2 regions of the Haliea sp. genome follow, and region 2 is predicted to be linked to the other one. Evidence: predicted binding sites of a transcription regulator. Region 2 holds the regulator's gene; the other holds the start of a gene.
What was found. The regulator sigma-54, encoded in region 2, starts transcription at its own class of promoters, with help from an activator protein. The targets are predictions, from matches to a motif close to TGGCACANNNNTTGCNNT.
Positions count from the first base shown of each region.

Region 1: the regulator sigma-54 is predicted to act here: its motif matches at 10,400-10,417, upstream of R3E49_RS11560 (THxN family PEP-CTERM protein).

Region 1 is NZ_JAWKZJ010000005.1:262,671-277,417, forward strand. It holds gene R3E49_RS11510 (DUF1302 family protein) at 1-1,213, opposite strand, end outside; gene R3E49_RS11515 (ABC transporter ATP-binding protein) at 1,219-1,935, opposite strand; gene R3E49_RS11520 (outer membrane lipoprotein-sorting protein) at 1,982-2,824, shown strand; gene R3E49_RS11525 (PEP-CTERM sorting domain-containing protein) at 2,910-3,551, opposite strand; gene R3E49_RS11530 (hypothetical protein) at 3,944-4,507, opposite strand; gene R3E49_RS11535 (ABC transporter permease) at 4,796-6,016, opposite strand; gene R3E49_RS11540 (ABC transporter permease) at 6,065-7,288, opposite strand; gene R3E49_RS11545 (phenylacetate--CoA ligase family protein) at 7,289-8,704, opposite strand; gene R3E49_RS11550 (PEP-CTERM/exosortase system-associated acyltransferase) at 8,736-9,467, opposite strand; gene R3E49_RS11555 (GNAT family N-acyltransferase) at 9,556-10,194, opposite strand; gene R3E49_RS11560 (THxN family PEP-CTERM protein) at 10,517-11,443, shown strand; gene R3E49_RS11565 (ATP-grasp domain-containing protein) at 11,697-13,451, shown strand; gene R3E49_RS11570 (glycosyltransferase family 2 protein) at 13,438-14,472, shown strand; gene R3E49_RS11575 (hypothetical protein) at 14,481-14,747, shown strand, end outside.
Region 2 is NZ_JAWKZJ010000005.1:100,265-115,011, reverse strand. It holds gene mgtE (magnesium transporter) at 1-630, opposite strand, end outside; gene R3E49_RS10810 (HPr family phosphocarrier protein) at 727-996, opposite strand; gene rapZ (RNase adapter RapZ) at 999-1,853, opposite strand; gene ptsN (PTS IIA-like nitrogen regulatory protein PtsN) at 1,862-2,320, opposite strand; gene hpf (ribosome hibernation-promoting factor, HPF/YfiA family) at 2,329-2,616, opposite strand; gene R3E49_RS10790 (RNA polymerase factor sigma-54) at 2,724-4,211, opposite strand; gene lptB (LPS export ABC transporter ATP-binding protein) at 4,353-5,078, opposite strand; gene lptA (lipopolysaccharide transport periplasmic protein LptA) at 5,056-5,634, opposite strand; gene lptC (LPS export ABC transporter periplasmic protein LptC) at 5,615-6,175, opposite strand; gene R3E49_RS10770 (KdsC family phosphatase) at 6,175-6,696, opposite strand; gene R3E49_RS10765 (KpsF/GutQ family sugar-phosphate isomerase) at 6,698-7,675, opposite strand; gene R3E49_RS10760 (calcium/sodium antiporter) at 7,690-8,667, opposite strand; gene R3E49_RS10755 (phospholipid-binding protein MlaC) at 8,824-9,486, shown strand; gene R3E49_RS10750 (BolA family protein) at 9,584-9,826, shown strand; gene murA (UDP-N-acetylglucosamine 1-carboxyvinyltransferase) at 9,849-11,111, shown strand; gene hisG (ATP phosphoribosyltransferase) at 11,120-11,755, shown strand; gene hisD (histidinol dehydrogenase) at 11,757-13,052, shown strand; gene R3E49_RS10730 (S1C family serine protease) at 13,063-14,175, opposite strand; gene R3E49_RS10725 (Nif3-like dinuclear metal center hexameric protein) at 14,269-14,747, shown strand, end outside.

The DNA.
Region 1 (14,747 bases), 160 kb from region 2:
AAAAACGCCCACCGAGGCCGTGGTTGGCGACCTTGCTGCGGCCTGGCTTGCGTTCCGTAACAGGTGTGCCGGGTGCTACTGGAAACGGGTAGAAATCCGCCCCCGGCTCACCGATCCTGTCGTAACTGGGATACGGCACCCACAGCAATTCCAGATGCGCGTCCCCCGCAAACCGTTCCGCGCGCACCGCCCACTGCGGAATACGCATGGTTTCGAACTCCTCCAGGAAGAACTCCCGGGTGTCGCGCGCTGACACCACATCGGCGAGGAACAGGCCCACCATCTCCCCCCACACCACATGCTGACGCCCCAGCCGGTATTCCCAGTCGCCAGCGCCAAAATCCAGGTAGGCCTCGCGCAGGGAGGCGTCGTGCCGCTGGTCGCGACGCACCGCAAGGGGGTAGAAGTCGTCCTCTACGCTGTAGGCTGCATCGCCTTCCAGGCGTCCGACCACCTTGAAACGCGCGCCCCAATCAAGGCTGCCGCTCACCCCCAACTCCAGGCGGGCGCGGAGCTTGGACCAGTGTTCCGGTTGCGCGGTGTTGTAGGCGGCCGCCAGCTCGCCGTAACCACCCACCAACAGGTCACTGACGCCGGTCGCCGGAGCCGCTTGTGGGCTCGCCGCTGGCAGCGGCGCCGCTGCCTTCTGCGGGAGCTCCCTGCGCTGTGGTCGGGACACACTGGATGCCGGCCGGACAGCGTCGGCCGCCGCCAACGGCGCGGTCGCCCGGCTTTGGTGCTCCAGCGGCGGAGCGGCCGCGCGCGCCACGGACTGCTCGCGCGAGTAGATATCCAGAACCAGGCGGTGACCACCGTTGGCATCCGGGCCCAGCACAAAACTTTCGTGGCGCAGGTCTCCGTCCGCCAGGTCCAACACCAGGCGCAGCGTGCGGCCTTCACGCACACCGGTGCGCAAAGCCGCCACCGGCGTCGCCGCGAACAGGCCGGGGGCCGGAGGCTCGGCGAGCTGCGTATTCTTGAGATCAATCACGATGCGGTCGGGACCAGACAATTCAAACAGGTCGAACTGCGGCGCGGCGTTCAGATCGACCACCATGCGCGTGCGCCCTGCCTCGCGACCGACCCGGATACCCGCGCTGGCAGGCGCAGCCTGGGTGACCGCTACCGTGTCGCCAGCGACCGCTGCAAGGGGCAGGGCACAGGTCCCGAGGGCCGCACAGGCGAGCAGCACTGCCCGGCAGCCGGACAGCATAGGGCTCACGCGCCAGCCTCCTCCGTCTGCACGGACCCACAGGCTTCTTCGCGCAGAATGCGGCCGTCTTCCATGTGGACCAGGCGATCGGCCATGGCCATGACGTGGCTGTCGTGGGTGGAGAAAATGAAGGTGGTGCCGTCTTGACTGTTGATGCGCTGCATCAGCTCCAGAATACTGCGGCCGGTCTCGCGGTCGAGGTTCGCGGTCGGCTCGTCGGCCAGCACCAGCCGGGAATGTGTAGCCAGCGCCCGGGCAATGGCAACGCGCTGGCGCTGACCGCCAGACAGCTGGTTGGGGCGGTGCGAGGCGTAACGCGTCAGTCCAACCCTGTCCAGGTAGTGAGCAACCCGCTCCCGACGTTCGGCGCGTGACAGCTCCCGCAGTTGCAGCAGGGGATACTCGACATTCTCCTCGGCAGAAAGCACCGGCAGCAGGTTGAAGGTCTGGAAGATAAAGCCCAGGGTGCGCGCCCGCACGTCCGCCAGCTGGTCCGGCGTCTTGCCGGAAACATCCTGCCCGTCAATCAGCACCCGCCCCGCACTCGGTGTGTCGATACAGCCGATGATGTTGAGCAGCGTGGACTTCCCGCTGCCCGAGGGTCCGGCAATCGCCAGGAATGCGCCCGGCTCAATTGCCAGCGACACATCGCGCAGCGCTTCCACCACCTGCTCACCGAGTGGATAGCGTTTACTGACCTTTTCTACCTTTACAATCGCCATTACACAGCGCCAGAATGCTGTTACACGTGGCCACAGGATAGCACCCATGTTCCGGCAACTTCGCAAAAATCCTGACTTTTTGACCATTTTGGGGGGGGTGCTGCTGGCCTCCCTGCTGGCGCAGAGCCCGGCGCTGGCAGAGCCCCGGGCCGCTGCGGACACTGCTGCGGGCGCTGCAGAGCCCACCGACACCCAAGGCGGCGGCCCGGCGGCGGACGCTCCGGACGCCACTGCCCTGGTACAGCGCGCCGATGCCATCCGCTTTCCCCGCGAGAGCTTTGAAACCCTGGTGACCGTGACCAACTACAGCGCCGACGAGGCCGGCGATGTGCGCGAGTACAAGGTGATGTCGCGAGGCAATGAAAACACCATCGTGCTCACCGAATCACCCGCTTCCGAGCGCGGCCAGGCCCTGCTGATGCGCGGACGCGACCTGTGGATATTCATGCCCACCGTCTCCCAGCCCGTACGCCTGTCGCTGTCGCAGCGGCTGACCGGGCAGGTGGCGAACGGCGACCTGGCCCGAGCCAATTTCGCAGGAGATTACACCGCGGCACTGGCGGGAAAAGAACAGGTGGATGGCGAGGATGCCTGGGTGCTGGACCTGACTGCTGCCGGGCGCGGTGTGACCTACGCCAGGGTGCGCTATTGGGTGGCGGTTGCCGATGACCGGCCCATCAGGGCAGAGTTCTATGCCGTCTCAGGTCGGCTGCTGAAAACCAGCCGTTATGAAGCATTTCAGGACATGGCCGGACAGGTGCGCCCGACCCGCATCGTCATCGAGGACGCGCTCAAGGACGGCGACTATTCCGTGCTCGAGTACAACACCATGACCATCAAGGATTTGCCGGAGCGGATGTTCACGCAGCAATACTTGCGGAGGCTATAGGCCCCCGTTTCTTCGACGGGCTATAAAGCGAGGCGCTCTTAACCTGCTGGTCCAGAGCGCCTGGAGAGAAGTACGACGAGAACAACTAACGGGTGCGGCGCACCCGGATGCCAAGACCCAGAAGACCAAGACCGAAGAGCAGCAGTGTTGACGGAACCGGTACCGATGCCTCGGCACGGCTGAACGTCAAATCGTCCATTGCCCACGCCCAACCATCATTGGGCTGCACTCCGTCAATACGTCGGACATCGCTGGCCGTGAACGCTACGGGGACAAACACACTGCTACCCGAGGTGATCGTCAGGGTTTCAAGTAACGCGTCGGCGGCATCGTACAGGTTGAACGTCACCGAGTCCCCGCCGAGGCTGTCGAGCTGGAGGCTAATGTCGAAAACCGGCATATCAAACAGAATTCGCACAACATCGGCACGATTGCCGGGGCAGGAAAGACTCGCATTCGCGCAGTTTGTGAGCACGTTCGGGCCACTGGGCGCTGTCACCCCGTCAGGGTCCGGTGCGGCGTTGATATCCACCGGGGCGCCATCTTCCAGCCCCAGAAAAGTCACCCCCACGCTCGCGTACTGATCCGTGATCGGCGTATTCGGCGCGATAGGACTACCGAGACCATCAACGTCAAAGTTGATCACAATCGGTGCAGCCATGGTGAGCGACGAAGCGAAAAGCAACGCCACCGAGCCAAGCACATTTTTAATAGGATGGTTTTTCATGTTCTTTTTCCCTGTGTGAGTTGCATACGCCAGTGGTTACCAGCACATCCCCTGCCAGAAAATGCATTAATCAATTAAATCAATGAGTTATATTAAAAAGAGGAGCCTTGGCTGCACAGCATCGTACTTGATTTGTAAAAAATATCGACAGCACACGGCGCTCGCTGCAGGGACAGTCAAGCGGCAGGGTGCTCCGTAGCGCGTGATCCATGGTACGCCACTAGGTGGCGGTTGACGATGACAGGCCTATCAGAGCCGGGATCTTTGCCTTCTTTCTCAAGTCGGCTGATGAAACCGGCGATCAAGAAGCGTTTCAGGACATGCAGGACCCGTGCAGCGCTCCGCGGCAACCGCTTTTGGCAGGGGCAGCTTCTGCTCTGCCCCCACCCTATTCAGCCCTTCGCGCGAAGGCGAGCGCTCATCAACATCAGGCCCAGGCCAATAAGGAACAAGGGGCCGGGCACCGGCACTTCGGAAACGGCTTCCACTTCACGCACCTGGTAGGCGGTGATGTGTACGTTGGCAAAGCCGTTGCTGGCCAGAGACAGGGTTTGCGAGGCACCGCCCGCGGTGAATTGCCCCACGGCGAACTGGCCAAGGCCACGGGCGCTTGCATTCAGGTTCACGTTGTTGCCCAGGCCGTCTCCGAACGTCATGGTGCGGCCGGAACAGCAGCTACGCAGATCCGTGTACCAGACTTGTACGATGTAGCTCATGCCGGACAGCAGGTTACCGCCACCGATGTTCAATGACCGCGATGTCCCGCCGCCGAAATCGAAGCGACCCAGCAGCAGATCGTAATTGGCATCGCCGGTTGACGCACCACCGAGTGGATTGATAGTCGTTGACTGGGGCAGCAGCGCGGCGCTGTTGGCAAACACGACGCCATTTACGGTGACCGAGCCGGCATTGCTCGGGCCCGCGTTGACCGCCTCGATCAGGTTACCGCTGACCACAACATCACATCCGCTGCGCCCGCCGTGTTCTGGGCACCGCTCCATGTGATCGGCGCCGAAAACGCCAGGGACGAACCCAACAACGCCACACACGCCACTACCGATCTGATTGCACTCATTTTGCGCCTGTCCCTGAAAGATGAAGGTTTACCCACTGACTACTATTTATAATGCAAGCCTTGAGCCAACTCCTTTAACGCCTTGTTTTTTCGAGGATATTTAATTTCTTCGGGCAAGCGCTGGCTAGCCTTTGTAAAGAATCCTGACACCCTGCCCGCGGGGCGGCACCTACACCGCCTGCCGCAGTGAGTCGGCGATATCCGCCCTGGCCGCGCGCCGAGCCGGGCGCAGGGCTGCGACAATGGGTGCCAGCAGCCCGATCAGGAAAGACACCCCGGTGATCCACCAGGCCAGACGAACCAGAGCGATGTAGGCGATGTCGGAGTTGGGCGGCGGCGGCATGGGAATACCGATCCAGGAGATCAGCAGCGCCAGGCCATTGCCCGCGACCACGCCGAGTGTGGCACCGGCGATGCCCAGCAAGGCACTTTCCAGCAGAATCAGGCGGGCGATTTCCCGCCGCGGCGCGCCGCAGGCCTGCATGGTCCCAAACTCCGCAGCGCGTTCGTAGACACTCATGTTGATGGTATTGCCCACACTCAGGCTGACCATCAGCAGAATCACCAGCACCAGAAAGCCGAACTGCTGGCGATAAAGCGCCACGGTCTGCTCATAGAACGGGTTCAGGCGCTTCCAGTCCAGAACCTCAAAGCCCTCCCCGGCCAGCGCGGCCTCAGCGGCCTGCTGTGTTGCCGACGTGGCGTCCGTGCGACTCAGCCGCAGTACCGCCAGATGCACACCGGCATCGCCGAGCAGCGCCTGCGCCGCAGACAGCGGAATCCGCACTGCGCGGGCGTCATAGTCCTTGGAAAAGGTCTGGAAAATGCCCACCACCTGAAACTCCAGCACGTTGACCGCGCCGTCCGTGGTGTTGGTGAGCAGGTCGACCCAGTCACCGGGCTGCAAGTCGAGCGCCTGCGCCACCCCGGCGCCCAGCATCAGGCCATAGGGGTCGGCGTCGGTGAGCTGACGCCCTGCAGAGACGTTAATGTAGGTACCCAGGCGCGTCTCGGCGTCGGGCTCCACGCCCTCGCCGATGATGGCCCAATCCGTGCGCCCGTTGTTCAGCAAACCGCTGAACACCGAGCGCAGCAGCACTTCCTCAACCTCGGGAATCGACGCCAACGCCTTCCGCAGCGCCTCGGGCTCCTCGATCAGGTAAGCTGACGGGTCGCGACTCCCCTGCTCACGGTAACCCGCACGGTTCACCTGCAGGTGCCCGGATTGGGAACGGATCATCGATTCCCCCAGCTCATCCACCGTGTCCTTGATAAAGCCGCCGGCGAGAATCAGGGCCACCACACCGAAGGCAATGGCCAGCAGGGTCATCCACGAACGGCCGCGCTGTCGCAGAACATTGCGGGTGGCAAGTTGCAGCAGCGCCTTCACTGCCACGTCCCCAGGCAGAGCCCGCGCGGACGACCTCTGGCCAACGACTCAGCGCACATGGCGGATGGCCTCCACGATTTCCATGCGCGATGCGCGCCAGGCGGGGTAGAAAGAAGCCAGCGTGGTGGTGAGCACGGCAATCAGCAACACCTCCAGCACCATCACCGGCGTGATCAGCAGGGCCGCGTGGTAACTCCGGGCAAAGGTCGGTGGCGGCGGCATCTCTATGGCCGCCAGGGCCAACAGCTGACCTGCGCCCAGGGCTGCCAACAGCCCCAGCGCCGCGCCCAGCAACCCAAGCAAAGCGCCTTCCAGCAGAAATCCGCGCAGCACCGAGGCCCGCGTGTTGCCCAGCGCCATGACGGTGCCGATTTCACCGGTGCGCTCCAGCACACTCATCATCATGGTGTTGCCAATACCGAGGAGAATAATGAACACCACGATGCCCTTCACCAGGTCCAGCTGCTGCTCGAAAAGCACCGAAGCCCGGGCATAAAACTCGGCAAGGGCGTGCCAGGGTTGCACATCGAACGCGGCTGACGGTAGCGCGGCGCGCACCGGACCCAGCGCGGCGTCCGTAGCTGCCGTATCCTGCAGGAAAACCAGCCAGGCATGGGCGCCCTCCACCTGGGCCAGCTCCCGCGCCAGAGAGAGGGGCAACAGCAGTGCCGCATCATCAAACTCCTGGCTGAAAGAGCTGAACAGCCCGACCACCTCGGCTTCCGCCGCCCCCAGCTGGCCCTCGGGTGTATTGACCAGCAGCACCACCGAGCCACCGGGCGCCACCTCGAGCTGCCGCGCCAGCCCCTCCCCCAGCACCACCTGCTGATGATCGCCAGGCGCCAGGCGACGGCCCTGCTCAATACGCAGGGCGCGATCGTCCAGCATATCCCGTGCCGGGTCGATCCCTTCGCTCATAAAGGGCAGTGTCTGCTCGCCAAAGCTCACCAGGCCATTCAGCAGAAGGCGCGGTGAGACGGTCGATCCCGGGGGCAGCAGCGCCGGGTCCAACGCTATTTCGGCGGGCAGCAGATACGCCCAGGGATCGCTGCGGCCACGCTCCTGAAAGCCGGGACGCGTGATCTGCAGGTGGCCAAACTGTGAGCGAATCGTGGCCTCCCGGAATTCCTCGAACATGGCTTCATTGAAGCCGGTCGCCACCAGCAGGGCCGCCACACCAAAACCGATGGACAGCAGCGCAGTGAGGCTGCGGCGAAACTGCCGGCGCAGATTGCGCAGGGCCAGCAACAAGGCCATCAACAGGCCGGGCACTCAGACGCCCCCCTGGAAATAGCGGAACTTGCGCTCGTAATCCAGGCCCATGCCGTGGTGAAAGGAGGCATAGGAGAAACAGCGCAGTTCCGGCACTTCAGCGCCGCGGCGCGCGGCGGACTCGGCAATCAAGGACTGCAGCTCTGCACCCACAGCCTCCGGCCCGCGGCTCGCGATCTGCGCCAGCTGCACGTCCAGGCGCAGGCCGCCCTCGTCCAGTGCCAGCACACGAAAAGCCCCCGACAGCTGGTCAGCGACCGCCGGCCGCCGGTACAGCAAGGCCTTGAAATGATCCACATGCCAGTCGGCACTGACCCGATCCCGAGCACGCCCGTGCATCGCCAGCATGGGAAACGGCACTGCGGCAAGCGCTGCGCGCTCGGCGTCGGTCAGGGGCTCGCGGTCGGCCGCCGTGAGCCAGCGCGCGCGATCACCCGTGCGATAACGGATCATGGGCACGGGCGCCTCGCGGTCGAGCATGGTGATCACCAGGTCACCCACGCCGTCCGCCCCTGCGTCGACAATCTCCACGTAGCTGCGCAGCGGGTTGAAGCAGAAGTAGGACGGCAGGGGCTGGTCAGGGTTCTGTCGATGCAGGGCGCGACGCAGGGCAATGGTTTCCGAGTTTTCAAAAAACAGGTTCAGCCCCAGCTCACCCACGCCCATCGAGCTGCCAATGAGTGTGCCACCCGGCTCGTCCAGGGGCACCTGCAGGGCGGCGGCCAGGTAGCTTCTATACTCCTCGGAGAACATTTCTTCGCCGAGAATGACGTTCATGCGCAACTGCGACCAGTCGAATGCCTGCTCGGCCGCATAGTCCAGCAGGCGCTTGCAGAACAGCGGGTCGGTGCAGAGGATGGCCTGGTCAAACAGCGGGCCCGCCTGGCGGAGGATCGCCAGCGCCATATCTTCGCGGACACTGACATTGGCCACGCAGACCGTATTGGAGGTAAACACCACGCCCATCGGCAGGCAGTTCACCAGCAAGGTAGACCGCTGGTCGATGCCAAACGCCTGCTGCAGGCCGAGGTCGATATCGTCGGGGGTCAGGTGATGCTGTCGGCGGGTGCTGACGCCAAAAGCGAAGTTGCTGCCGCCGTGGCCGGAGCTGGTGAGCACGCCGGCCAGGGCAGTGGGTGGCACCTTATCGACCATGAGCTGCTGAATGGGGAATCGTTCGAAGAGGTCGGCCTTGGTGAGGATGGGCGCGCACTGCAGCACCTGTTCACCGCTGGTGCACTGCTCCGCTCTTACCCCGGCCTCCTCCAGCAGGGTGCGATAGGCGGCACAATGACGCGCCGCGCGCTGAAACACCGCGGGCAGGCGCTTGCGCCCCGCAGCAAGGAGTTTTTCCGGCGTCTGCCGCGCAAGTAGGGACAACAGTACAGTGCGTTTGAGTCGGCTCAGGCGTGACATGAAAAGGGTCGAGTCGCTGGCAAGCGCATCATCACGGTCCGCTGCGGAACCACCACAGCAAGGCCGGATTGGAGGCCTCAAGTGCCTCCTCCAGCTTGCGCAAGTCGCCAAGGTAGGGCGTTACCGGGCCGTAGTAGTCGCTTTCCGGGCCAATGGGGGTGAAGTCGAACCCGTAGATCCGCAGTACACGAGCCAGGCCCTTTTCCATGGCCGCATACCAGTAGCGGATGCCGTTTTCACAGCTGAACCGGTAAATCTGCCGGTACAAACCGAGCACCAGCAAGGGCGCATTGACGCGCTTTTCGCCGCGCGGCGATTCGTCGACGGCGCCCGGGCCTTTCAGGTGCGACTCGTTGATCCCCCACAGGCTGTCACCGGCACGCCGCCGGTACTCGCGCTTGACCGCAAGGCGCGACACCTCACCGGATTCTGCTGCCGGCGGTGGCTCAAAGTCGGCAAAGGGCGGGCAGTGCTCAAAAAACGGCAGCCGCTCGCCCTCCACAGGCATCACCAGGCGTGCGGTGCCCGCCACCACACCCTCGGCGTTGGTGGCGGAAAAATGTGCGGACCGCGCATCGTAGATGTCCGTTTCGAGGCCATCGGGGTAGCGGGCGGCGTTCAGGAAGTGGCACTCCAGGCAGTAAATCTGGTAGCGCAATGCATAGAGATCGGAGAGTTCCGCGGTTTCACTGCCACGATCATAGGAGTGGAGCGAAAAGTATTTCGCCAGGGCTCCCAGCGATGCTGCCGCGTCGCGATCCATTGCTGTCTCCACTAAGAAGTTTTCATTATCTCTGGAGCATAGCACCAATCGGTGGCACGCCCGAAGACAAACGACAACTGAGGTAAAGCTAAAGCGTCGAGTCCAGCCAGTGTAGCAGTGTGGGATTCACCTGCGCCAGCCGCCGTTGCAGGGCGGAGAGTTCCAGCAGGTAGGGCGCAACCGGGCCGTGGTAGTCAACTGACGGGCCGATACACTCAAACTCAACCCCAATGCGGCTCAACATGCGCACCAGGGGCCGTTCCATGGCCGCGTACCAGTAGGCGATACCCTGCTGCAGGCTGTATTGGTACATTTCCCGGTAAACGGTGAGGATGACCGTACCGGTGTCTCCACCCCCGGGCGGGGTCCGGCAGCGCTGGTTGAGGACCAGGCGCGACACCTCCCCGGCGCTATGCGAAGGAGGCAGCGAGGCATTTTCGAAGAGCGGGCAATGTCGCTGGAACGGGAAGCCTGCACCCGCTGCGTCCAGCACCAGCCGCACTGAACCCGCCACCTCATCGTCGCGGTCAAAAGCCGCGAAGCACTTGGCACGAGGGTCGTAGTCGTCGCGCTCAAGCCCCTCGGGATAATCCGCTGTGGGCAGGAAGGCCCTCTCCTCACAATACACGCTGTACCGCAGCCGATAGATCCGGTGCAGTTCCTGTGGGTGGGTGACGATACGGGTACTCAGCCAGTGTTCCGGACGGAACGCCTTGGAATTGGTCATAAAAGGATCTTGCCTTCTGAGTGGCCTTGCGCTGTTGGGTTTTGTGGAGATGACCCTCGTTTCCCACCAAGGCCGGCGCCATGTTACGAGATTGCGGCAGCTGCGGAAAGCGGCTGTCAGGAATTTTTACACCAGGGCGGGAGACAGGCGATAGAGCGATAGGGGGGAACTCTCAACCCATTGTTTTTGCTCATTTTATTTTTATTGGCACGCGCATTGCTTTACAACTCGTGCGACGACGGCCAGGCCACAACCACTGGCCGGACGCTAACACTCCGATACCCCCAGGGCACTGTCGGAACACAATATCAGGAGATTCATGATGAAAACGATGATCAAGACAGCAGGCGCAGCGAGTCTCCTCGCGATGGCCGTAGCTGGTACTTCCGCGGTGGCAGCGCCGCTTGCGGAGCTGGGCTTCAGCCAGCACGCGGGCTTTGGTGAGCCAACATTTTTCGGTAGCTCGCTTCAGTACAAGCCCGCAAGTGATGTCGACAACACCGACCCGCTCGCGCCAGCCGGCACCCTGACCAGCTTTGCTTGGGAAGGCGCTAACGATCCCGTTGAGTCGTCGATCGCCATTGTGTCTTACAACAACAGCACCGCGCCGACTGCGGACCTGGATGGTACGCCCCTGCGCTACACATCCACCTTCGCCGTCGATGGTGACGGACAGTGGAATGAAGGCGATTGGTGGGTTATCGACACCATCACACAGACCAACAGAACACTGACCACTCTCGGTGGTGCTATTGTTGACCCGCTTTGGGTCGTTGACACGCTGGCGAACCTGCGCATTTACGCAGATGCCGCACGTACTGATTTGGCCTACGCTGATCCCACCACCACCAACAGCATCAGCTTCAACGAAACGCTGAATACCAGCACTGAAGCAGCCTGCACAGGCCTCAACCCGCTCGAAACGCTGTGCGATGACATCTTCACCGCATCATCCGACGCGTTTGCACCGGTTTCTTTCGTTCGCGACGGTTACCGTTACGACCTCAGCTTCACTCTGTTCGCCGGCACTTCTACTGACAACGGCGTTCCTTCCGGCACCTCGGAAGTTGTTCTGAACCCAGACGGAACTATCACTGTGTACACGCCTGAGTTCAACCCCGGCACCAGCTCTATCCATGTAGCGATGAGCTACATGGCGACGGCAGTTCCCGAACCTTCAGTTCTGGGGCTGTTCGGCGCAGGCATGCTGGCGTTGGGCTTTGCCGGTCGCCGTCGCAAGAAGGCCTAAGCCGATCCCAAAGGCCCATGCGTGCCCTGTATCGGGCTAACGAATGAGTGCCTCCAGTTGAAAACGGCCCGAAAGGGCCGTTTTTTTTGCTTGCACCAAGAGCAGCGCAGGACCGAATGTATCCACCAGTACCCAAGACTGTTAGCACCATGCCGCAGCGGATAATCCGCGGGAAGCGACAAGTGTTTCAGGCGTAGTCGGTGTTTTTGTTATAGCATCCCCAGATTCGAAAAGCCGGGGACGATCCCAGCAAGTGAAGAGAAAACAAAAAATCAAACGCATACTCGTACTCGATGCCGACATGGTCAGCGCCCTGACTATAGCCCGCTCGCTGGCGGCCAGGTACTTCGTCGTCGATGTCGCAAGTGCCAAAGCCGCACCAATTGCCGCCTACTCAAATTCAGTGGCCGCACACTTTCAATACCCAGACCCGCTGCTGAATGAAGAAGCGTTCCTGGCGTGGCTACAAGAACACATACACCATGCGCCCTACGCACTTGTCATTCCGGTAACAGAACGCAGCCTGGTGCCCCTCGCCCACGCTCGGGACCGGTTCCAGGAAACCTGCCTGGCAATAGCTGATGACGACAGCCTTCAGTTGGTTCTGGACAAGGCGGCAACCTTCTCGCTTGCCGAGCGGATCGGCGTGTCCACCCCACAGAGCCTTTATATCTCAAGCATCGACGAGTTACCGGCGTTGCTGCCGCAACTGCGCTTTCCGGTGGTGGTAAAACCCAGCCATTCCGTATCCGGGGGCGCCGCGGGTTACTCCAAGCGCAACGTCAGCTACGCGATTGACGAAGCTGAATTGATCCTGCAGTGCAAGGCGTGCCTCCGACACTCTTCAGTTATTCTGCAAAGCTACTTCCGCGGTCTGGGCGCCGGTGTAGAACTGATTGCCAAGCAAGGCGAGATCCTTTACGCCTTCCAACATCTGCGCTTGCACGAAGTCCCATTGACGGGCGGCGGTAGCAGCTTCCGCATGAGCACCGAACTTGAGCCCAGGCTCCTTGACGCAGCAACCAGGCTGATCCGAGAAATTCGCTGGACGGGTGTAGCGATGGTCGAGTTCAAGTGGAACCCGGCCACCAAAGAATACTGCTTGATGGAGATCAACGGACGTTTCTGGGGTTCCCTACCACTCGCCATGGCCGCCGGCGCCGATTTTCCAGCGATGCAGGCAGAGCTGTCATTGACCGGTGAACTTGGCACCTACCCCCCATACCGGCGCGGTGTGTATTGTCGAAACCTGCCTAGCGACGTCATGTGGCATGAGATGGTGTTGCGATCACACAGCGACGCTATCACCCAAGTCCCTTCACTAGGGAAGGTGCTGCTTGATTTGAGCAAGGTTCTGTCAACCAGACACCACTTCGATACTCAGTGCTTCAGTGACCCGCTCCCCGGGCTGGTGGAAGTCAAACGCCTTGTCGCGCGTCAAGGCCACCGGCTGTTGGGCTTACTGGAAGAGAGTTGGTTCACACTCTCTCAGCGTTTGCTTTGGCGCAATGGGACAGTTCGTGAGAAACTGCGAGGGTCCCGGAAAATATTATTTATATGTTATGGCAATATCAACCGCAGCGCCTTGGCGCAAGTACTCATGACAGCCCAGCTGCCGCCCAGTAGTTATCTGGATATTCGCTCTGCGGGCTTTCACCCCCAGGAACAGCGCCCTGCAGATCCACGAATGGTCCAGGTCGCGGAGCAACATGCTATAGACCTCACTTACTCCCGATCACGATGTGTGGACACTGATCTCATCGCAGATAGCGACATCATATTTGTCATGGAAAAAGGGCACTATGACAGGTTAGTTGCAATGCATCAGGATGCGGTCGACAGGACTTTTTTATTGGGTGCCGGTTTATCTGACCCGGTACTTCCTCGCGCAGAGATACCAGACCCGTACAATAAATCTGATGCTGTCTACCGCACATGCTTTGGCGATATTGCACGAGCAATAAAGCGCGTTGTAGAAGAGCTACCTATCGACTATGCCAGCTATTGAAGCCTTCAGCGGGGAGGAACTGACATTGGCAGAGAATTCCCCCAGGGAGCCATTCTTCTCCGTTATCATGCCTACCCGAAACCGACCAGAGCTGTTCAGCCGGGCGCTGCATTCGGTGTTGACCCAATCGTTCCTTGATTTCGAAGTTTTGGTGATAAACGACGGTTCCAGTGATGACCACCTCCCCCGCTATCGTGAGTTGGAGAAGGAGGCCGAGATACGAACACGCTGGCACCATCTGCTCCAGCGGCCTAATGGTCATGGCCCCAGCTATTCGATCAATACCGGAGCAAGACTGGCGAGAGGATCGTACCTGTGCATTCTGGATGACGACGACACTTGGGAGGACGCGCGTCACCTTGAAACCGCACACAGGGTGATTGAGGCCGCCGATGGCCTCGTCGACGTATATTACAGTAACCAGGCCGCGTACACAGCCGACAACATGCGTGTGCCAGGGCCGCTATGGCTAGAGGGTTTGGGAAACTCATTACGGGAGCCCAACGCCCCATTTGGCACCTTCAGGGTCAGCCCAAAGACTTTGCTCTCCCATGGTGGATTCCCCCACCTCAACTGCACCATTATTCGGCGCGACCTCTTTCTGGAACTGGGCGGTATGGATGAGGGTATCCGCTACGAATGTGAGGTAGACCTGTACCTCCGCACGCTGAGTCACGCGCAGCTCATAATCTATACCAAGAGTTTTATAGGCCGGCACAACGTGCCTAGAGCAGACCGGAAAGACAACGAGTCCACCATCGCGAATCTGACTGAAAAACGTCTATCTCAGCTACGGGTCTACCAGAAAAGCCTGGCCTTGAGTCAACACCCAGACGTCATAGCGGCCTGCCAATCACGGTTAGCGGACCGCTACAAGCACCTTGCAGCTGACTTCAAGCAACGTTCCCGGCACACACTGGCTGCGCTGTTCGCGCGTTTCGCCCTGGCGTGTCGATTTTCAATTAAATGGCAAGCATATACTTGGTACCTCGAAATGCTGGCTAAGGTAAGGGAAAGATAGTGCAAGCCTTGAATCATCTGCGAACGTTGCTGCGCCACCCGATGCTCTTCAGGCGCTACAAACCTATCATTCTAATGAGCCACATGCGGGCCAATACCAGCCTCCTGGGACACCTGCTGGGCAGCAACGCGGAGATCGAGGGTTACTACGAGTTGCATATTGGCTACTACAGCTGGCGGAGCCTGATCCGACAAAAGCTACTGCATTTTGCGCGTCACCCTTCAAAGCGCGCGGCTCGGTTTATCTTCGACAAGGTCTTGCACGATGATCACTAT
Region 2 (14,747 bases):
CGGTGGAACATCAGTGAGCATCATTTCCCGCACGGTGGCCGAGGGGTCGGACACCAACAGCGTGTTCAGCGGCAACAGGCCGATAAACTGATCATTGCGATTGACGACAATCAGATTGTCGGTCATGGCAGGTATCTCGGTGTGTCGGCGCAGATAGCGCAGCACCACATCCAGCGTCAATGGCGGGCGGATGGTGATGGTGTCGGTACTCATCAGGCCGCCGGCAGTGTCGTCCGGATAGTTCATGACCTGTTCCAGACGGGCACGGTCCCGGTGGTCCATCGAGTCGAGAACTTCCCGCGTTATGCGGTCCGGGAGCTGCTGCAGGATGTCGGCGAGATCGTCGTCCTGCAGGTGTTCGGTAATCTGGGCGACTTCCGCGGCATCCATGTCGCTGAGGAAGTGTACGCGGAGCTCGTCGCCAAGCTCGTTGATGACGTCCCCCTCGTTCTCCAGTTCCACCATCTGCCACAGGATATGGCGGAATTTGGGCGGCGAGGATTCCAGCAGGTGGGCGACATCGGCAGCAGGCAGACCGTTGAGCATGCGTTTGACATCGGCAAACGTGCCACTCCCCAGCGCGTGGGACAGGCGTTCGAGTCTTGCCTGTGATGATGAGGGCTGCGCCATGGCTTACGGGTCCGCGGAAAAGGGGCTGGTGGCAATGCAGCGCAGATTATCCGGCAAAGCGCCGGGCGTAACAATGTGGCGGGGAGTCAGTGTGACCTATTCACCTTCATCAAAGCGGTTCTCAACCAGCGTGCGCAACGCCTCGAGTGCGGCTTCCTCATCGTGGCCATCGACCTCGATGTCGAGCACCGTGCCTTGCCCCGCCGCCAGCATCATGATGGACATGATGCTCTTGCCGTCGACCATCTCGCCGTTGCGGCCGGCCCGCACAGTGCTGCTGTAGCCCGCGGTACAGCTGACGAACTTGGCGGCGGCACGTGCATGCAGCCCGAGTTTGTTGATGATGGTCAGTTGCGCTTGAATCACGGTTACTGCAGTTCCCGGTGGCGAATATGAACCTGCGGGTACTGCTCTTTGTAGTGCCGGTAGAGCCTGGCCGCAAGATATACTGACCGATGTTGGCCACCGGTACAACCGATCGCCACGGTCATGTAGCTGCGGTTGCTGTCCCGGTACTGCGGCAGCCAGCGATCCAGATATTCGCAAATGCTGTCGAACAACTCGCCGGTCATCGGCTGTGCTTCGAGAAAGTCCCGCACTTCCGTGTCAAGCCCATTCTGCAGGCGCAGTTCTTTCACCCAGTGGGGGTTGGGCAGCATGCGCACATCGAACACCAGATCAGCATCCGTCGGCACGCCGCGTTTGAAGCCAAAGGACTGTATCAGTACCGACATGCTGCCCGAACTTTCGCCGATCAGCCGCTGCCGCACGGCATCCCGCAGTTCGTAGATGGTCAGCTGGCTGGTGTCCAGCACCAGCGCAGCGGCACTGGCGATGGGTTCAAGCAGCTCGCGTTCGCGCTCGATGGCTTCCGCCAGCGGCATCTGCTCGCCACTCAAGGGGTGTTTGCGCCGGGTTTCGCTGAACCGCTTGATCAGCACGCTGTCCTGCGCGTCCAGAAACAGGATTTCGCTGCGCACACTGTCCGGCAGTGCGTCGACGATGGCGTTAAAGTCTTCGAGATTGCGCCAGGCGTTGCGTGCATCAATGCACACCGCAGCACCGCGGAAATGCTCAAAGCCCGGGCGGCTGGCCTCATCGACCAAGGCAGGCAGCAGGGCCGCGGGGAGGTTGTCAATGCAGTAAAACCCCTCGTCTTCCAACTGGTGCAGGGCGGTACTTTTGCCGGACCCCGAGCGGCCTGAGATGATTACCAGGTGCATGGCGCGGGTCAGGCCTGCCACTCGGTCGCGCGCTGGAACAGCGTGGCACTGTCGGGGGCATCACGCAGTGCGTCGCAGAAGCTGGACTGACTGAACAGGCGGGCGATGCGTGCCAGGATGTCCAGGTGGGCCTGGTGGGCCTCTTCGGGCACCAGCAGCACAAACAGGATATCCACCGGCAAATCGTCCGGTGCGTCAAAGTCAATGGGCTCCTCCAGCGTGACCAGGCAACCGATGGGCTGGCTGCAATTGGCGATACGGCAATGCGGAATGGCAATGCCGGCGCCAAGACCGGTACTGCCCAGGCGTTCGCGCGCGATGAGCTGGGCGAAGATATCCGCCTCCGCGAGCTCCGGGCTGTTCTCGCTGACGACGCTGGCCAGCGTTTCAAAGAGCCTTTTTTTACTGCTGCCGGGGGCACGGCAGACCGTGCGCCCCGGCGTCAGCAGTTCAGAAAGAACGTGCATGAAAGTTCCTAACGGGCTCGCGCCTTTTCTTTGTGTTTGATGAGCTGGCGGTCGAGCTTGTCCGCCAGTGCGTCAATCGCTGCATACATGTCCTCTGACTCCGCTGCGGCAAAGATATCCGCGCCTGAAATGTGCACGTTGGCCTCGGCCTTCTGCACCATTTTTTCCACAATCAGGGTGACTTCGGTATTGGTTATCTGGTCAAAATGTCGCTGCAGGCGCTCGAACTTACTCTCCACATATTCACGCAGCGCATGAGTAACCTCTACGTGGTGTCCGCTGACGTTCAATTGCATACCTGACTCCTTCTTCTCATGAAAGCCGGGCTGGTCGCCCGGAACCGGTGTGCCGCTTTCTGCCAGCGGCAACCTGACAAAGTACTGCCGGGCAGTACACTGATAGTCTAGACCAATCTCTTGCGCTCATTGGAGGGCGGGATCATCAGCATCTCGCGATATTTGGCCACGGTACGGCGGGCCACCTGCAAACCCTGCTCCTCCAATACGGCCGCAATCTTGCTGTCGCTGAGCGGTTTGCGCGGGTTTTCCGCTGCCACCAGCTTGCGAATCAGCGCCTTGATGGCGGTGGAAGAGGCCTCGCCACCCTCAGTCGTGCCCACATGGCTGGAAAAGAAATATTTCAGTTCGAAGATACCCCTCGGCGTGTGCATGTACTTGCGTGTCGTGGCGCGGGATATGGTCGATTCGTGCATCTCGATGGCTTCCGCAATGTCATGCAGCACCAACGGCTTCATGGCTTCTTCGCCATACTCAAGGAAATTGCGCTGGTGTTCCACGATCTTGCTCGCCACTTTCATCAGCGTTTCGTTGCGGCTGTGCAGGCTCTTCAGGAACCAGCGCGCTTCCTGGAGGTTGTCCTTCAGGAAGGTGTTGTCGGCGCTGCTGTCGGCGCGACGTATCAGGCTGGCGTAGCTGTCATTGATGCGCAGCTTGGGGGCGATGTCAGGGTTGAGCTCGACCACCCAGCGGCCGTTGCGCTTGCTCACGAAGACATCGGGAACCACGTACTCCGTGGTGTCTTCGCCGACGCTTTGCCCCGGGTTTGGGTCGAGGGTGCGGATCAGGTCTAGCACTTCTTTCAGCTGTGCTTCGCTGAGGCGCATACGGCGCATGATCTGCTTGTAGTCTCCGCTGCCCAGTTGTGCCATGTGCCGGCTGATCATCAGCCGCGCCTGTTCCACGCAGGGTGTCCCCGGGGGAAGCTGTTGCAGTTGCACAAGCAGGCATTCCTGCAGGTCGCGTGTACAGACCCCGGCCGGTTCAAACTGCTGCAGGCAGTGCAGCACTGCCACGACCTCGTCGAGGTCGATGTCCAGATCCGGCGTCAGGGACTCGTGGATATCCTCGACGCTGCTCTGCAGGCGACCGTTGGCGTCGGTCGCATCGATAATGGCCATGGCGATGATGCGATCGGTGTCTGACAGGCGAGTCAGGTTCAGTTGCCAGAGCAGCTGGTCCTGCAGACTGTCGCGGGCATTGTTGCGCGCGTCAAAATCGCCGTCAAACGCGTCCTCCCCCTGACTCGCGGGAGCCGACGAGGAGGGCAGCAGGTCATCCCACTGGGTGTCGACAGGGAGTTCATCGGGGAGGGTGTCGGTTTGCCATTCGTCAGCGCTAGCGGCGACGTCGCGCTCGGCCTGTTCCGGAGTGGCTTCTCCGGTGGACTGGCTGTTCTCGGTCGCCAGCGCGCGGGCTTCAGCCTCGGCGTCGTAGTCGTCCTCGGCAAGTTCCAGCAGTGGGTTACTGTCCAGCGCCTGCTGGATCTCCTGCTGCAAATCCAGGGTGCTCAGCTGCAGCAGCTTGATGGCCTGTTGCAGCTGCGGCGTCATTGTCAGCTGTTGGCCAAGCTTGAGTTGAAGCGACTGTTTCATCAACGTACTGGATTCATCCCGGGTACCGCCGCGGGTTGGCTGTGATGCCAGTGTAGCGCTGGCGCAGGTAGCCGCGCAACAGAATGGCGCGAAATTTGCTTGCGGGATTGTGGAGGCCCGGGGCAGGGGTGAGGCCCTGCGTCAAAGCCTGAAGTGCTCGCCCAGATAGACCTTGCGCACGCGGGGGTTTTCCAGCACTTCCTGGGCATTTCCCTCGGCGATGATATGCCCCTCGCCGACGATGTAGGCACGCTCGCAGATGTCGAGGGTTTCGCGGACGTTGTGGTCTGTGATCAACACGCCTATGCCGCGCTTGCGCAGATGAATGATGATGTCCTTGATATCGGAAACCGAGATCGGGTCCACGCCGGCGAAGGGTTCGTCAAGCAGGATGAAGTCGGGCTCGGTCGCCAGTGCGCGGGCGATTTCCACGCGGCGCCGCTCGCCTCCGGACAGTGCCTGGCCGAGGCTGGTGCGCAGGTGAGTCAGGTGGAACTCCTCCAGCAGCCGGTCGCAGTGTGCCAGTCGCTCGGCCTTGCCCAGGTCGGGCCGCGTTTCGAGAATCGCGAGCAGGTTGTCCTGCACGCTCAGCTTGCGGAAAATGGAGGCCTCCTGGGGCAGGTAGCCAAGCCCGCGGCGCGCCCGGTCGTGCATCGCCAGTGACGTGATATCTTCGCCATTCAGTTCGATGCGCCCGGCGTCTGCCGTGATAATGCCAACCACCATGTAGAAGCAGGTGGTTTTACCTGCCCCGTTGGGGCCCAGCAGACCGACCACCTGCCCACTGGAAATCTCCAGCGAGACGTCGATGACCACCTTGCGACCCCGGTAGGCCTTGGCCAGGTTACTCGCCCTGAGTTGCGCCACGCTGCGCCTCTTGTTCGTCGCCTTCCAGCACCTCGGCGGGGATGACGACCTCGACCCGGCCGCCGTCCTCGCGCCGACCGGCGTCGGCCCTGACCCGCTGCTCCGCCATGAAATAATCGATGGTATTGCCGGTAACAATCGAGCCGTCCTGCTCAATCCGCGCTTCGCGGCTGAGTTTCACCCGCTCCTGGGATTTGAAATACTCGATGCTGAGCGCTGCCGCGTGAATAACCGCCTTGTCGGCCGCCGGCTGCTGCTGCATACGCGCCGGGCTGCCTTCCGCCACGATGCGGTCAGCGGCCTCCCGGCCATGGAAGATGGTGAGCTTGTTGGCCTGGATCTGCAGGCTGCCCTGTTGCAGACGCACGTTTCCCGTGTATTCGGTAAAGCCCTCGCGCTCATCGCGCAGGGCCTGATCAGCACTGATTCGAATTGGCTGCTCGCGGTCGCTGGGCAGCGCCTGTGTGGCGCTGGCCAGCAGCAGGCTGATCACCGCAAGCCCGATGCTGAGTGCACGTGGGCCAATGCGACTCCCCTCAGGAGCCTTCCGGAACATAGATCCCCTCCACGCCGGGCATCAGGCGTATGGTTTGGCGCTTCAGGTCTGCGAACATCCCGTCGGCGGTAAGTACATTGTTGCCCTGGGTCACCCTGACCGGGACCTTGGACCTTGCGGTGCGCTGTTTCAGGTTGAGGGTCATGGCGCTGGTTTCCAGAACACCCCCGGCCTTGTCATCAGTCAGCACCACGTCTTTGCGCAATATCAGTATGCCAGTCCGGTGCTTGAGCCGGCCGCGCGTGGCACTGGCCGACCAGGTCTGGTTGTTGCCGTCATGCGAGTAGAACCTTGGCTGCTCCAGATCTGAGACCTCATCGTCACCCCGATGTTCCACACGCACGGCCTCCATGACATGGGCGAGGTTACCGTCTTCCGCATAGGTCAGGCTGCGCGAGTCTAGCAGATAGGTCTGTACAATATCTGCCTGTTGCGCCACGGGTCTGCGCTCCAGCGGACCACCGCCCGTGATGCCCAGGTACCACGCCGCCACGCCGACCAGCACCGCCGCGAGAAGCCATGGACGCCTGCGTCGCTCCATCAGCGGAACTCTGTGAGCAGGTCGTCCCACTGCCCGCGCGCCTGCAACAGCCACTCGGCGGCCTCCCGCACGGCCCCCGCACCGCCCGGGGCGCGGCTGCACCAGTCTGCGGCGGCGCGCACCTCAGGCACCGCATCGGACACGGTCATCCCGATACCTGCCGCGCAAATTGCACCGAGATCGGGAAGGTCGTCGCCCATGTAGGCACATTCGGTGAGAGCCAGGCCCAGGTGTTTCCCGAGTTCCTGCAGTGCACTGAGCTTGTCTTCCCGGCCCTCGAACAGGTCGACGATGCCCAGCTCTGTGGCCCGTCTGGCGACCATATCCGAACGGCGGCCGGTAATGATCGCCACCCGTATGCCGCAACGCTGCAGCAGTTTGATACCCAGTCCATCCTTGATATTGAAGGACTTCAACTCGCTGCCATCGCTGGCGTAGGTCACCCGGCCGTCACTCAGGACGCCGTCGACATCAAGCGCCAGCAGCCGGATAGCCCGTGCGGGGTGGGGCTCGGTGGCCATATCAGGCGATACCCGCATGCAGAAGGTTCATCAAGTGAATCACACCCACCATACGCCCTCCGCGTTGCACAACGAGGGAGGTGATTTTGTTTTCTTCCATGATGCGCAGCGCCTCGGCTGCCAGCATGTTGGGCCCGATTGTCTTCGCACCGCGGGTCATCAGGTCGCTGATCGGGGTGTTGCGCACATCCACGTCCTCGTCCAGCGCGCGCCTCAGGTCGCCGTCGGTGAATATTCCCACCAGTGTGTCCTCCGGCCCGGTGACGGTGGTCATTCCCAGCCCCTTGCGACTGATTTCCAGCAGCGCCTCGGACAGTGGCGTAGCGGGTGTTACCCGCGGGATCGCCGCCCCGGTATGCATGATGTCCTCAACCTTGAGGAGCAGCTTTTTACCCAGCGTGCCGCCCGGGTGTGAAAAGGCGAAATCCTCTGCTGTGAAACCGCGTGCTTCCAGTAGCGCGATGGCCAGCGCGTCACCCATGACCAACGCAGTGGTCGTGCTGGAGGTGGGTGCAAGGTTCAGCGGGCAGGCTTCCGTGTGTACGCCCGTATCCAGGTGGGCATCGGAGGCTTCGGCGAGGGGGGAATCGGGATTGCCGGTCATGCTGATCAGCGGTATGCCGAGCCGTTTGAGTAGCGGCAGCAGTGTGACAACCTCGGGCGAGCGGCCGCTGTTGGAAAGGGCAATCACCGCATCGTCCGCAGTGATCATGCCGATGTCGCCGTGGCTCGCCTCCGCTGGATGCACATAAAAGGCGGGTGTGCCCGTGCTTGCCAGGGTGGCGGCAATCTTGCTGGCAATATGCCCGGACTTTCCCATGCCCGTTACGATCACGCGCCCCTTCACGGCGAGCAGTAGCTCGCAGGCGCCAGCGAAGCCGGCACCGATACGTGCTTCGAGTTCGGCGATGGCATCGCGCTCCATGCGGATCGTGCGTTGCGCGGAAGCGATGTGGGCAGCAGGGTCATGTGCGTGCATGGCGGGCGGCAGGCTCAGCGGGTCCGGTACAGCCAGTAATAGTACAGCCCGTACACCGCCAGTAACAGTAGGCCGAGGCTGCGGCCGATATAGGCATAGCCCTCCGTACCCGATTTGTGCCGGCCGCGGCTCAGGTAGACCGCTGCCGCCAGTAGCAGCGTCATACCGGCCATGGTGAGGTAGTCCCGGTACAGCACCAGGGCGTCGAGGGCCTGGGTTTCGATCAGGCCCGGAATGGCCATCACCGCGAGCAGGTTGAACAGGTTGGAGCCGATAACGTTGCCCACAGCAATGTCCGCATGGCCGCGCAGGGCACTGGCCACCGTCGCCGCAAGTTCCGGCAGACTGGTGCCGATGGCCACGATGGTCAGGCCGATGACCAGCTCTGATACCCCCAGTTGTTCAGCAATGCCGGTGGCGCCCCACACAAGCAGTCGCGAGCTGGCAACCAGCAGCAGCAATCCGCCACCAAACTTGAGCCAGGCGGTTGCCAGGGGGGTGGGCTCGCGGGTCAGTTCGGAGGCCTCCTGCAGCAGCTCGGGGTCGGTAGCTTCGCCGCGCAGCATTGCGGTCATGATGATCGCCAGCGTTGCCAGCATGACCATGCCGTCCAGCGGGGACAGCTCGCCGTCGATGAGCAAAAGCGCTGCCGCCAGGGTGACCAGCAGCAACGTGGGCAGCTCGCGCCGCATGCAGCCGGGGTGTACCTTCAGTGGCGCAATCAGCAGCGTCACGCCGAGCACAAGGCCGATATTGGCGATGTTGGAGCCCAGCGCGTTGCCAATGGCAAGTGCTCCGGCACCGGTGACCGCTGCGGTCAGCGAAACGAGGATCTCCGGTGCAGAGGTGCCTATCGATACAATGGTCAAGCCGATGACAATCGGCGACATGCCGAGGTTTGCCGCCAGCGATGCCGCCCCCGCGATGAATACATCGGCGCTCCAGATCAGAATCAGGAAGCCGATGACAATGGCAGCTGTTGCTAACAGCATAAAAGCGCATTTCCTGTTAAAGTAGACGGCCCCCACAGCGATGGAACTGTTGCCGGCGCGGCGGTGTCGAACGCCGTGGCAGCTCTCGGCACAGGGGTTGTGGGAGCGCAGTATACAGAGCGCCGACCGGCATGTAATGACATTCAAGGATAAGGTATGACCCAATTGCTGCAATGGGCTGCAACCCTGCTTATGGTTGTGGCCCTAAATGTACAGGCCACTGAGCCGGTTGCGCCACTCGGTGCCCACGAGGTGGTCAGGCAGGCGACCGACCAGGTGATGTCTGCGGTCAGCGAGGCCGAGGGCTACATGGACACGGAGCCCGAGCGGTTCTACAACACCTTGCAGGCCATACTGGACGATGTGGTGGATTTCCGCGGCTTCGCCCGTGGCGTGATGGGCCCCTATGCCAGTGTAGAGCGTTATCGCTCCCTGGACGGCGCCGGTCGCGACCAGCTGCGCGACCAGCTGGAGCGCTTCACGGAGGTCATGCGCGAGGGTCTGGTGCGTACCTACGGCAAGGGTCTGCTGGCCTTTGGTGGCTCCAGAATCGAAGTCCCTGACCTCAGCGCAGAAGAGTCGGCGGGCCCGCGTGCCGCCGTCCGGCAGCTGATCTACAACAGCGGTGCCGAACCCTACGTGTTGGTGTATCACATGGGGCGCGATCGCGATGGCCAGTGGAAACTGCGCAACCTGGTTATCGAGAATGTCAACCTCGGCGAGATTTACCGCAGCCAGTTCGAGGCTTCCGCACGCAAGCACGGTGGCGATCTGGACACCGTGATTGCACAGTGGTCAGCGGTGGATATCCAGAGCTGACGTGGCCGGGAGCACCTGTCGCGGCACTCGCCACTGAGCGTCGATTCGCCTAGAATGCGGCGCCTTGCGCCAATGCGGCTTGTTTTGGGGAAAGAACATGATGGATGCGGCAACCGTAACAGCCCTGCTTGAGGCTCATTTACAGGACTGCGATGTCCGGGTTGAGGGTGAAGGCAACCGTTACGACATCACGGCCATCGGCGAGGTCTTTGAGGGCAAGCGCCCTGTGCAGCGGCAGCAGCTGGTGTATGCCGCGCTTGCCGAGCAGATTGCCAATGGCAGTATTCACGCGGTGAACATACGCACGTTTACCCCTGAGCAATGGGGCGCGGGCGGCTGAGCCCGTTCGTCAGGAGTATCTAGTGGATAAATTGGCTATTCGCGGCGGGCATCGCCTGCACGGTGAGCTGCGCATTTCCGGTGCCAAGAACGCGGCGCTGCCCATTCTGGCAGCGACCTTGCTGACCGACGAGCGCGTGATTATCAGCAACTTGCCGCACCTGCACGACATCACCACGATGATCGAACTGCTGGGCTGCATGGGCGTGAAACTGACCCTGGACGAAAAGCTGGGTATTGAGGTGGACGCCAGCGATGTCACCGAGTTCTCTGCGCCCTACGAACTGGTCAAGACGATGCGTGCCTCGATTCTCGTGCTGGGCCCTATGGTCGCCCGCTTCGGGCGTGCCCACGTGTCCTTCCCTGGAGGCTGTGCCATTGGCAGCCGCCCGGTCGATCTGCACCTGAAAGGCCTGGAGGCAATGGGGGCACAGATCACCGTTGACGGTGGCTACATCAACGCGGAAGTCAGCGGTCGTTTGCGCGGTGCCCGTATTGTGATGGAGACGGTGACCGTCGGCGGTACCGAGAACATCATGATGGCGGCTACCCTCGCGGATGGGCGCACGGTGATTGAGAACGCGGCCCGCGAGCCAGAAGTGGTGGATCTGGCGGAATGCCTGATTGCCATGGGTGCGCACATCAGCGGCCACGGATCAGACACGATAACGATTGACGGGGTGGAACGGCTGCACGGTTGCGAGTATCGGGTGATGCCCGACCGCATCGAAACCGGTACCTACCTCGTGGCAGCCGCTGCGACCGGCGGCAGCATTATGCTGCGTCAGACCTGTCCGCATGCCCTTGAAGTGGTGCTGGCCAAACTGGCAGCGGCCGGCGCGAAGGTGGAGCAGGGTGAGGACTGGATTGCGCTGGATATGGAAGGTCGGCGGCCGCGCGCCGTGAGCGTGAAGACGGCACCCTATCCTGGTTTTCCCACGGATATGCAGGCCCAGTTTACCGCCATGAACGCCATTGCCGAGGGCACGGCCACGGTCACCGAGACCGTGTTTGAAAACCGGCTCATCCAGACCCATGAAATGAATCGCATGGGTGCGCACATTGTGATTGAAGGCAATACCGCCATCATCACCGGGCAGCCCGGTCTGCAGGGTGCACCGGTGATGGCCAGCGACCTGCGCGCGTCGGCAAGCCTGGTCATCGCGGCGCTGGTTGCCGAGGGAGAGACCATTATCGATCGCATCTACCACATCGACCGCGGCTACGAGTGTATCGAAGAGAAACTGCAGGCACTGGGGGCGGATATCCGTCGCCTGTCCAGCTGAGGTCCGCTATGGCACAACCTTTGACCATGGCCTTGACGAAAGGCCGCATACTGCAGGAAACCCTGCCTTTGCTGGCCAGAGCCGGTATCGAGCCGCTGGAGGATATTCACAGCAGCCGGAAGCTGATCTTCGCCACGACGCGGGCCGACATTCAGCTGGTCGTGATTCGCGGTACCGATGTCCCCACCTATGTGCGCCATGGTGCTGCCGACCTTGGTGTGGTGGGTAAGGACATTCTGCTGGAACACGGTGCTGAGGGTCTCTACGAACCGCTGGACCTCGGGATTGCCCGCTGCCGGCTGATGACTGCGGGCCCCGTCGGCTGGTCGGCGTCCGGTGCTCGTGTTCGCGTGGCCACCAAGTTCGTCAATATCGCCCGGCGACACTTCGCCGCGCAGGGCGTCCACGCCGATGTCATCAAACTGTACGGGGCCATGGAGTTGGCGCCGATGATGGATCTGGCAGATTTGATTGTCGACATCGTCGACACCGGTAACACGCTGCGGGCCAATGGCATGGAGCCGCTGGACGAAATCGCCCGAATCAGCTCCCGCCTCATCGTCAACAAGGCCGCCATGCGGGCCCGGTATGGTGTGGTCCATGAGCTTGTCGAGCGCCTCGCGGCGGCGGCGGAGGTCGACTGAAATGCGGCGTCTTGACACCCGCAGTGCAGACTTCGACCAGAGCCTGGATGCCCTGACAGCCTGGGAAGAGGGGCTGGACACCGCGGTAGAAGCGGCCGTTGCGGAGATTATCGCGGCGGTGCGCCAGCGCGGTGACGACGCGCTGCTGGAGTACACCGCGCGCTTTGATCGGCGGTCTGTTGCTGCCGCGGCCCAGCTGGAGGTCCCACCGGAGCGCCTGCAGCAGGCGCTGAACACGATTCCCCAGCCTCAGCGGCTGGCTCTGGAGCAGGCTGCGGCACGGATTCGCAGCTACCACGAGCACCAGCGGCAGGCCAGTTGGCAGTATCGGGACGAAGAGGGCAACCTGCTCGGCCAGCAGATTACGGCGCTGGAGCGGGTTGGTATCTACGTGCCGGGCGGTAAGGCGAGCTATCCCTCGTCAGTGCTGATGAACGCCCTGCCCGCACGGGTGGCGGGGGTGGACGAGATCGTGATGGTCGTTCCCGCGCCGGAGGGTGAGTTGAACGATCTGGTGCTGGCCGCTGCCGCCATCGCCGGTGTGGATCGCGTCTTCACCCTGGGTGGCGCCCAGGCGGTTGCCGCGCTGGCCTACGGTACGGCCACGGTGCCGGCGGTGGACAAGATTGTCGGCCCGGGCAACATGTATGTGGCGACCGCGAAGCGCCAGGTGTTTGGCCGGGTGGGCATCGACATGATCGCCGGTCCATCAGAAATACTCATTGTCTGCGATGGCACCACCGATCCGGACTGGGTGGCGATGGATTTGTTTTCGCAGGCGGAACATGATGAAAACGCCCAGTCGTTGCTGCTGTGTCCCGATGCGGATTACATCGCGCGGGTGGCGGAGAGCATTGAACGCCTGCTGCCTGCCATGGAGCGGTCAGAGATCATTCGCGCATCACTCACCGGGCGCGGTGCCCTCATCCTCACCCGTGACCTTGCGGAGGCTGTCGCGCTCTGCAATCGCCTCGCACCGGAACACCTCGAGCTGTCCGTCGCCGACCCTGAAGCGCTGCTGCCCCAGATCAGGCACGCAGGTGCCATTTTCATGGGCGCCTACACCTCGGAGAGCCTGGGCGATTACTGTGCCGGGCCCAATCATGTGCTGCCCACGTCACGTACAGCACGCTTTTTCTCTCCGTTGGGTGTCTACGATTTCCAGAAGCGCAGTTCGTTGATCATGTGCAGTGAGGCCGGTGTGCAGACGCTGGGGCGCGTCGCATCGACGCTGGCCCGCGGCGAACAGCTGACCGCCCACGCACGCAGTGCGGAGCTGCGCCTGCGCGACGACTGACGATCACGCGCTAGATGGTGGGTGAATGGCGCAGCGTACCGACGATGGCGCGCAGGTCGATGGATTGCTGGTTGCGCTGCACCGTGATGTCGATATTGTCTCCCGGGCGCAGTTGCGCGATGCGGTGCATCGTAATGCGTCCGTCCTGTACCGGCTCGCCATCGATGTGGGTGATGATGTCGCGTACCTGGATGCCCGCCCGCTGTGCCGGGCTGTCCTCTGCCATCGCCGTCACTTCAAGTAACTGCATGCCCGGCCGGCGTTCATCCAGCCCGCGAACGGGTGCCACGCTCACGCCCAGCCAGCCGCGGATGACCTCGCCATAGCGAATCAGGTCCTCCATCACAAACAGGGCCATGTTGACCGGTGTGGCCAGGCTGATGCCGATGCCGGTCGCGCTGCCCCGGGTCTGGTCGGCGCCGGTGTAGATCAGCGTGTTGATGCCCAGCAGTTCCCCGCGGGCATTGACCAGCGCGCCACCGGAATTCCCGAGATGAATGATGGCATCGGTCTGGATGTAATCCTCATAGGCCGAGAGCTGCAGCCCGTAGCGGCCCAGCGCTGAAACAATCCCCTGGGTAACCGAGTGGCCGAAGCCCAGGGGGTTGCCAATGGCCAGCACCACATCACCCACGCGCGCGGTGTCGGAGTTGCCGAGGGTGATGGGTTGCAGGTCTTCAAGGTTGATTTTCAGCACCGCGAGATCCGTGGCCGGGTCCGTACCGATCACCACGGCATTTGCCGAGCGCCCGTCGTGCAATAGCACCTGGATAGCGTCGGCTTCATGGATGACATGGTTGTTGGTAAGCACATGGCCCTCGGCGGTCATGATGACGCCTGAACCCAGTGAGCGTTCAATTCGCTGGCGCTGCGCGGGTACCCGGTTTGACGGCCGGTTGAGCAGGTCGCCCGGGCGCGTTTCGCCGCGGGAGGGGATCAGCTTTGCCGTGTAGATGTTGACAACCGCGGGTGTGGCGCTGCGCACCGCGGCGGCATAGCTCATGGCGGTATCACCGCGATTTCCCGCGTCGCTGCGCGGCAGAACCCAGCGGTCCAGAATCAACAGGGCCGCCAGCAGGCCGGCAATCGCGGGCCAGACAAAATAGCGCAGGCTGTTGGGCATAGGGTGGCGGCCGTGTGTCGAATTGCAGCGCCATTGTATATGATGGTCGAAACATCCACAGCCACGAAACCGCAGAAATCCCGGAATACCGCCATGCCTGTCCCGTTGCAAAAACTGGTACGCCACACTGACCAACTGCTGGATGTTGCGCGCTTTCGCGACTACTGCCCCAACGGCCTGCAGGTGGAGGGGCGCGCCCAGGTGCAACGCCTGGTCAGCGGTGTCACCGCCTGCCAGGCCCTGTTGGAGGCGGCAGTTGAGCAGCGGGCGGATGCCATCCTGGTACACCATGGATATTTCTGGCGCGGTGAGGCGGAGCCTGTGGTGGGCATGAAGCGCCGGCGGTTGGCCACGCTGCTGGAACACGATATCAGCCTGTTGGCCTACCATCTGCCGCTCGATGCCCACCCCGACCTGGGGAATAATGCACGGCTGGGTGCCCTGCTGGGCATGATCGACGTGCAGCCCCTGGACCCCGACGACGCGGCGGCCGTGGGCAATATCGGCCACCTGCCCGCACCGCGCAAGGTGGCGGAACTGCTTGATGACATTGCGCGGTTCGCCGGGCGCAG